DNA from 2 places in the Enterocloster sp. HCN-30185 genome. Region 1 is predicted to be linked to the other one. Evidence: a T-box and tRNA genes for the amino acid it is inferred to sense, from the RefSeq annotation. Region 1 holds a T-box; the other holds one or more tRNA genes.
What was found. A T-box is a leader RNA that pairs with one kind of tRNA and senses whether it is charged. The one in region 1 lies ahead of leuS (leucine--tRNA ligase), so its partner is inferred to be a tRNA-Leu.
Positions count from the first base shown of each region.

Region 2: it has a tRNA-Leu gene. The T-box ahead of leuS (leucine--tRNA ligase) is inferred to sense a tRNA for this amino acid. The anticodon was not compared.

Region 1 covers NZ_JBBKBT010000011.1:24,873-29,422, reverse strand. The annotation lists gene WKT10_RS11745 (50S ribosomal protein L25/general stress protein Ctc) at 1-155, opposite strand, end outside; gene leuS (leucine--tRNA ligase) at 260-2,674, opposite strand; T-box leader at 2,756-2,992, opposite strand; gene WKT10_RS11735 (isocitrate/isopropylmalate dehydrogenase family protein) at 3,075-4,076, opposite strand; gene WKT10_RS11730 (citrate synthase) at 4,080-4,550, opposite strand, start outside.
Region 2 covers NZ_JBBKBT010000014.1:44,608-49,157, reverse strand. The annotation lists gene WKT10_RS13195 (DHH family phosphoesterase) at 1-1,360, opposite strand, end outside; gene WKT10_RS13190 (YitT family protein) at 1,594-2,448, shown strand; tRNA gene WKT10_RS13185 (tRNA-Tyr) at 2,522-2,603, shown strand; tRNA gene WKT10_RS13180 (tRNA-Leu) at 2,696-2,781, shown strand; gene WKT10_RS13175 (hypothetical protein) at 2,951-3,289, opposite strand; gene WKT10_RS13170 (glycoside hydrolase family 13 protein) at 3,773-4,550, opposite strand, start outside.

The sequences.
Region 1 (4,550 bases):
TGCCGCACCAGCCTGCGGGCCTCTGCCTCCTCCATCTGAATAGAAATGGACTCAGGAAGGGACTTTCCAATAATATTACCCGGAACCATCCCCAACTGTCTCAACCGCTTTGCCTTTATTCCAGTATCTCTCTTTTTTACATGAATCTGATCCATAATTTCGCCTCCTTATAGACTATATATGCCGTGTGCGGCGAAATATGCCTGAAAAAAGAGGAGACCTTTCGCAACATACGAAAATCTCCTCTCTTTTTCTCAAATTATTTGCAGACAATATTTACAATTCTTCCAGGAACGTAAATCTCTTTTACGATATTTCCTGCCAGCTTGTCCTTTACCGCTTCTCTTCCCTGAGCGATCACATCATCCTTTGCAATATCAGCAGGTACGTTGATGACTGCGCGGGTCTTGCCGTTTACCTGAACAGCGATCTCAATCTCGTCGTCCTTCATGGCTTCCTCATCGCACTCCGGCCACTGGGAATGGAATACGCTGTCTGTGCCGCCCAGCTGGCTCCACAGCTCTTCGCCGATATGAGGTGCAAATGGAGCAAGGAGAGTAACGAAGGTCTTTAAGGTTTCTTTATCGATTCCGCCTTCCTTCTTTGCCAGCTCGATAAACTTGTTGTTGTACTCCATAAAGCCGGAAATAACGGTATTTAAGCTGAACTGGTTGAATCTCTGCTCAATATCATATACCAGCTTATGGCGGAGCTTGATCATTTCCTTTGTCGGCTGGATATCCTTATCCTTGCTGTCCATGACCAGGTTCCAGAAGCGATTTAAGAAACGGGAAACGCCCTCGATCCCTCGGTCATCCCACTCTGCATCCAGCTCCGGCGGTCCTACGAACAGCTCGTACAGACGCAGGGAATCACAGCCGTAATCTCTTACCAGGTCATCCGGGGAAACGACATTTCCCTTGGACTTGCTCATCTTGATGCCGTTCTTTCCGGTGATCATACCCTGGTTAAAGAGCTTCTTAAAGGGCTCATCAAAATCGACAACACCGATATCGCAAAGGAATTTGGTGTAGAAACGGGAATACAGAAGGTGAAGCACCGCATGCTCTACGCCACCGATATACATATCTACAGGAAGGTACTTATCTGCCTTTTCTCTGGAAACAAGGGCCTCACTGTTGTGGCTGTCCACATAGCGCAGGAAGTACCAGGAGGAACCGGCCCACTGAGGCATGGTATTGGTCTCTCTCTTTGCAGCAGCTCCGCAGACCGGACAGGTGGTATTGACCCACTCGTCAATGGCAGCCAGAGGAGATTCACCGGTACCGGTAGGCTGATAGCTCTCTACCTCAGGCAGACGCAGCGGAAGCTGATCCTCCGGAACAGGCACGCAGCCGCACTTTGGACAGTGGATGATCGGAATGGGCTCGCCCCAGTATCTCTGACGGGAGAATACCCAGTCGCGCAGCTTGTAGTTGACTGTCTTGCGTCCAAAGCCCTTTTCCTCGATCATCTGAGGAGCTTCTTTTTTCAGAACAGAGGACTCCATGCCGTTCCATTCGCCGGAATTGATCATGGTTCCACTTGCCTCTGTATAGGCTTCAGTCATATTTTCAATTTCCTTGCCGTCCTTTGCGATTACCTGAACGATAGGAAGGCCGAATTTCTTAGCAAATTCAAAGTCTCTGTCATCATGGGCAGGTACACACATGATGGCACCTGTGCCGTAATCAGCCAGTACATAATCGGACAGCCAGATTGGCGTCTTTGCTCCATTTAAGGGGTTGATGGCATAGCTGCCTGTAAAAACGCCGGTCTTTTCCTTTGCCTGCATACGGTCTACGTTGGAACGCATGGAGGAATCGAAAATATATTTTTCAACGGCTTCTCTTGTCTCATCGGTAGCCAGGCTCTTTGCCAGCTTGTGCTCCGGAGCCAGAACCATAAAGGTTGCGCCGTGAAGGGTATCAGGTCTTGTAGTATAAACGGTGATCTTTTCCTCTCTGCCGTCAATGGGGAATTCCACCTCGGCGCCGTAGGATTTGCCGATCCAGTCCGCCTGCATCTTCTTAACCTTTTCCGGCCAGTCTAATTTGTCAAGATCATTTAACAGGCGCTCTGCGTAGGCCGTGATCTTTAACATCCACTGACGGAGGTTCTTCTTTGTAACAGAGGTTCCGCATCGCTCGCAGCAGCCGTTTACCACCTCTTCGTTTGCAAGGCCGGTCTTACAGGAAGGGCACCAGTTGATAGGGAATTCCTTCTCATAGGCAAGTCCCTTTTTAAACATCTGCACAAAGATCCACTGCGTCCACTTGTAAAACTCAGGATCTGTGGTATTTACTTCCATATCCCAGTCATAGATTGCAGCAATCTGCTTGATCTGGCGCTTGATATTGGTAATGTTGGCCTCTGTGGACTTTGCAGGATGAACGCCCATCTTGATGGCATAATTTTCTGCCGGAAGTCCAAATGCATCCCATCCCATAGGATGGATCACATATTTGCCTCTTAACAGCTGATACCGGCTCCATACATCAGAGATTACATAGCCTCTCCAGTGACCTACATGAAGGCCGCTTCCAGATGGATACGGGAACATATCCAGGCAGTAGTATTTTTCTTTCGTTCCGTCATTTACATTGATCGGATTTTTTTCCCAGTTCTCACGCCACTTCTTTTCAATGGCGCTGTGATTGTACTGTGATGCCATAATTCATTCCTCCGTTAATATTAGTGCTCAGAGCTGGACACACTTTCCTGTAAAACAAAAAACCGCATCTCTTAAATTGCTTCAAGAGACGCGGTCATAGTTCCACGCGGTACCACTCTGATTCGCATGGTAAGCCCATGCGCACTCATCTGCCCCTGTAACGGTGGGCACTCCGGCTTTTCCTACTCAGACTGGCAAATGCCCTTCAGAAAAGCTGCTCCAGGACCAGTTCAGTATCCTCCTGCCGCCGGCTCTCAGCCTCTACCGGCTCTCTGTGAGACAAAATAAATACGTACTACTTCCTGTCAATGCATTTATACTGAATCTTAATTTAACACATTTGACAATGGCTGTCAATATACTGTCAAAAAAAGCCGTGGCTGTTTATACCGCCAAAAACTTACAGGCGTTCGATAATTGCCTTTGTATATGCTTCCGTTCCAGCGCATCCGCCCAGATCCGGCGTTAGAATCGTTCCATCCTTTAATACCTCATCCACTGCTCTTCGGATTTTTGCAGAAATCTCCTGCTTTCCCAGATGCTCTAACATCATGCAGGCGGACCACAAAAATGCAGTGGGATTGGCAATTCCCTTTCCTGCGATATCGGGGGCGCTGCCGTGAACTGCCTCAAACATGGCAAAGTCCGTTCCCATATTGCTGGAGGGCAGAAGACCCAGTCCGCCGATGAGCCCGCTGGTAAGATCCGACAGAATATCTCCATACAGATTTTCTGTCACTATTACGTCAAAGGTTTCCGGATGCATTACCAGCTGCATGGCTACATTATCAACGATCTTATCCTCTGCTTCAATTCCAGGATATTCCCGGCTGATCTCGTAAAAAACATCACGGAACAGGCCGTCGGAAAGCTTCATGATATTAGCCTTATGGACGCAGGTTACTTTTTTTCTTTTGTTCTTTACCGCATAGTCAAAGGCGGATCGGACAATGCGCTCACTGCATTTTCTGGTAATGATTTTAATGGAATGGGCCGTATTCTCATCAATCTTTTCTTCCACGCCTGCATAGAGATCCTCTGTGTTTTCTCTGAACATTACAATATCCACATGTTCAAAGGGCGTCTTAACTGCAGCGTTAGACTTTGCAGGGCGCATATTGGCGTAAAGATCGTATTTTTTGCGCAGCGTTACATTCAGCGAACGGAAGCCGGTTCCTAATGGAGTCGTGATCGGAGATTTTAAAAGCACATGGGTCTTTTCAAAGGAAGCAAAGCCTTCTTCCGGTATCAGAGCACCATTTTCCTCATACTCTGCCGCTCCTACACGGAAAATCTCATAATCCAGATCTGCACCTGCCGCATCCAGGATTGCAAGCACTGCATCTGTAATCTCCGGTCCAATGCCGTCTCCCTTAAATACTGTGATTGTATTCATTTCCATGACTTATCTCTCCTCCATTGGCATATAGTCCTTATTGTCCCCTACATACTTGGTAGCAGGACGCATGATCCGTCCGTCATACAGCTTGTTTTCGATATTGTGGGCCACCCAGCCTACCATACGGCTGCACATAAATAATGGTGTATACAGGTCTCTGGGAATATTTAACATTCCATAAGCAAAACCACTGTAATAGTCTACATTGGTAGGCAGAGCCACACCCTTTCTCTCCTTCATAACCTCCAGGGCAGCATTTTCAAACCTCTGGCGGAAGTCAAATTCCGTCATCTGCTTTTTCTCCTTAGCCACCTCTGCACAGCAGGCTCTGAGCATATCTGCACGGGGATCGGAAACCGTATAAACCGCATGGCCGAAACCGTATACCAGACCAGAACCGTCATACAGCTTTCCATCCATCAGCTTATGGACTGCAGCCCGCAGCTTTTTATCATCTGCCGTATAGCCTCCGACTTC
Region 2 (4,550 bases), on a different contig from region 1:
CATCTGTGATGCTGGGACGGTTTACATCCACCACCACAAGCATGGTGCCTGCATCTGCCAGCTCTGCCGCCTGAGGCCCTTTTAGGAACATATCGTCCGGATATTCCGCATTGTCCAGGAAGCGCTCCATCATGGGACGGACGGAGGAAGTAACCTCATTGAGCACAATATTGGCCTTTTTATTCATGGACATGGCGATCCGGTAAATGCCGATGGCTGCGCCGAAGGCGTCAATATCTGCCAGACGGTGGCCCATGATCAGCAGCCGATCCTTATTTTCCATCAGTTCCCGCAGGGCGTGGGCCTTTACACGGGCCTTCACGCGGGTTGTCTTTTCCATCTGCTGTGCCTTGCCGCCATAATACTGGATCTTATCCGAATCCTTTACGACCGCCTGGTCGCCGCCCCGTCCCAGAGCCATATCAATCGAGGTTCTGGCATACTCATAATTCTGAGCATAACTTTCACCGTTCATGCCGATACCGATACTTAAGGTCACGGCCATCTCATTTCCGATATTAACAGTCTTTACATCTTCCAGAATGGGGAAACGGGACTCCTGCATCTTAGCCATGTGCTGCTGGCAGATTGCAAAGAAATATTTATCCTTTTCAATCTTTTTTACAATGCCGTTCATGGAAGCAATATACTTGCTGATCTTACGGTCGATCAGAGCCGTAAGCAGGGATCGCCGCACTTCTTCCACGCTTTCAAGCGCTTCTTCGTAATTATCCAGATAGATCAGTCCTGCTACCAGTTTCTGATCATTGACCTGCTGTTTGTATTTTAACGTCTGGGTCTCATCCATGAGATAGACAGCCGTAATGCCGCCTTCTCCCGTTTCCAGACCATTATCAGCCACGGCCTGAGACAAGGAAGCAATCGCCAGCTCCCGCAGGTCTACCCGGTAATTTCTCTCCAAATATGAGCTGTGTATGCTCACTGTCTCTCCGCCTGTAGCCAGCATTTCCTTCGTAACCTCCGGAAACAGGGCCGTCAGATTAGGCGCTGCCGTCTTATCTTCCCCTAAGATCAATGAAAACTCTCGGTTCATCCACAAAAGACGCCCCGTCCGGTCTGTCACTGCATAGGGAACCAGCATTTCTTTCAGGATATCCTGCTTGCTCTGATCGTAAGCTTCCGCAAATGCGATCAGTCCTACCAGGATTCCCCTTTTTCTGGAACAGTAAAGCCACAGCGCAATTCCAATATAGACAAGAGTAAAAGCCGAAACAATGATTCCCGCCGTAAACGACACCGCCCCCACAGCTGCCGCAAGCAGGACCATAAAGACTGTCAAATACAGCGGCCACTGCAGATATACGCGAAATGTCCACCGCATCTTTCCTTTATCTTTCATATCCTTCCTCCAATTTGTACCCGAAAATGGAATACGCCTATCTTATAGAGTATACCATATCTGCCCGGATTCGTCCATTGGAAAACGGATTTTGAAACGCAGGAGCTTTCATAAGCCTTTTCCAAACCGTAAGGCAAAATAAAAGATACGCACAAAAAACGGTTTACACGCAAAAAAGAATCGAATATAGTAGGAATGACAGCAGAGAATATCTTTAATACAGGAGTATTCATATGAAAAAATCAGACTTTATGAAAGAATTTATAGTAATAACCTTTGCCACCCTCATTGTTTCAGCCGCCGTGTTCTTCTTTCTGATCCCCAGTCAGGTGTCTGTAGGAAGCATATCCGGTCTGGCTATGATCCTCGGCAATATCATCCCTCTCCATATCTCCATCATTACTTTTATCCTTAACGGGCTTTTGCTGATAATTGGCTTTCTCCTGATCGGAAAGGAATTTGGCGCAAAAACGGTTTACACCTCTCTTCTGCTTCCATTATTTTTAAGGATATTTGAAATATGGTTCCCCGATTTTTCATCCATTAACGGCGATCCCTTTCTGGATATGGTCTGCTATATCTTTGTTGTAAGCATCGGACTTGCAATTTTATTCCGGGAAAATGCCTCCTCCGGGGGACTGGATATTGTGGCAAAGCTGTTAAACAAATATTTCCGCATGGATATGGGAAAAGCCATGGCGCTTCCCGGTATGTGCGTGGCCCTGTCCTCTATCCTGTTTTATGATAAAAAGTTGGTCGTTTTAAGCCTTTTAGGCACCTATTTAAACGGGCTTGTACTGGACCACTTCATATTCGGCCTGAATCTGAAAAAACGAGTCTGCATCATCTCTGAAAAAGAAGCTGAAATACGCAGTTTTATCCTGAACCGCCTTCACAGCGGCGCTACCATCTATGAAGGCCGGGGCGCCTATGACGGTCAGCCTAAAACAGAGATCATTACCATCGTGGATAAAAATGAATACGCCCTTTTGATGTCGTATCTTTTAAAAACAGACCCTTCCGCCTTTGTCACAGTTTACACGGTCAGCGAAGTAATCTACCGGCCGAAACCCCGCCAAATTTTATAAAATAATTTCATTCCCCCTCTTGATTTTTCCCCGCTCATGTGATATTATTATCACTGCTTATCAAACAAAGCATGGGCGAATTCCCGAGTGGCCAAAGGGGACAGACTGTAAATCTGCTGGCACTGCCTTCGGTGGTTCGAATCCACCTTCGCCCAGTTGCATACCAGAGTAAGCTTAAGAGCATCAGTGCTTTGCATGTAAAGGCTCTTGTTTTCAGGCCAAGTATGCATATACTCCTATATGGAATGCCGCAGTGGCGGAACTGGCAGACGCCCGGGACTTAAAATCCCGTGGGTAGTGATACCCGTACCGGTTCGATTCCGGTCTGCGGCATTTGATTTTAACCTCTGTTTCTTTTGAAACAGAGGTTTTTTGCTGTATATTTAGCAGAAACAAAAGTGCTGCCGGAACGCAGATTCGTTCCTTCAGCGCTTTTTCTTTTTATATCCGTTTATTCAGAAACCTTTCTGGGCGTTCCTGTGATACGCAGATATTCCGAATCTCAGTCATAAGACGGAGGAAGAAGGGTATGGGGATTTCCCTTTATTTCCTTTGTAGGGGATACCCGACGGCAGGGGCCGATATTTCCCTGCATCTGGCCCACAATCACCTTTTTGTCTCCCAATTTCTTTTTCAGAGTAATGAAAGCACAGTTTCCTGCTGAGAAGCATACAATCTGCCCATCCTTCAGATGAGGTGCAATCCAGTCCGTAATGGCCTCGTGGCGTTTTGCCATAGCAGAGACAAGCACTACCTCAGCCTCCACCAGGGCTTCCTCTACATCAAACGTAATGCTGCGGATCACCGCATGGCCGGTTCCGCAGCTGCCAACCAAATCCACACCATTCCCATCTGCCTGAATGGCCTTTAAGCAAGTTATGTGCCAACATATTTACTCTCAAAAATCAGGGAAATTCAGGACAAATCTATCAAAAAAATCAGGGAAAAGCGGCATTTTTATCCAGATATGGGCATTAGAAGGATAATTTTTTGATATGAATATTGTTTTTCTTCCATCACGAACGATTATTTTTTAAAAAAGGGTACTGCAAACTCAATGTTTCCGTTTGCAATACCCTTTGAAATATTTTATGCAATTTCCTGCTCAAACTCCTCTACTGTAGAGGCCCTGGCAGCCTTTTTAAGCCATACCCCCAGCGTCTCCAGATCCGTTTCGCTGCGGATTCGCTTTTCCAAAGTTTCCGAAATTGGGCCTATATCATACCTTCTGCATTTCCCTTCTCAATTCCGACCGATAAAATGCTCATTTTTACGCCCTCCCATTCTTCTGATTCCTTTACCTCAGATACAACCTGATCCAGCTTCAAAGCACTTCCTCCCCACCCACAAACCGCGACTCGATCACCGGATAAAACGCCTCTGGCCGGGACACGAAGACAGCGCCACCATATGGCGGCATGATAACTTTCAACATCCCATTTTCCACACGGTAAAACACGATTCCTGCATTATACCCATTCTCAAAGGTCAAAATCGGCCTTCCAAGAATCATATCATCCGTAATCCCCAGCTGCCATACAGGGATCTCCATCACAGCCGGTTCCGGGCGGTTGGATATCACGGTAATGGTCTGGTGATCCCCGCTCATTCTTCCGTAGGCGATCTGATGCCGTCCTGCAAAAAGAGGTTTTAGCGCGCCTTTGCGCAGCGCCGGAATCCGCTTGTGGATTCCAGTCATATACCGGTGAAATTCAATCAGTTCCAGATCCTCCTTCCCCCAGGGATAGGTTCTTCTGCTGTCAGGGTCTGTCCATCCGCAGACGCCCGCTTCATCACCGTAATACAGAGTCGGAGCTCCGGGCCAGGTCATCTGGATGACTACAGCCTCCCTGAGAACCGGCTTTTTCACATGCTCCGAGGCACGCTCCGGCCCCATATTCCCCAAACGTCCTACAATCTGGTTCGTCCGGGTAAGAAAGCGGGAATGGTCGTGGTTGGAAAGCTGGTTCATGGCCGTGAAAATCGTATTTGTCTGCATCCGGCTCATGTGGTAATTCATTGCTCCGAAAAACGCCTCTCCATCGCCGTAAAGAGCGCCGTTATAACCGTCGCTGTGCTTCTCCATCCCTGTCAAAAACCAG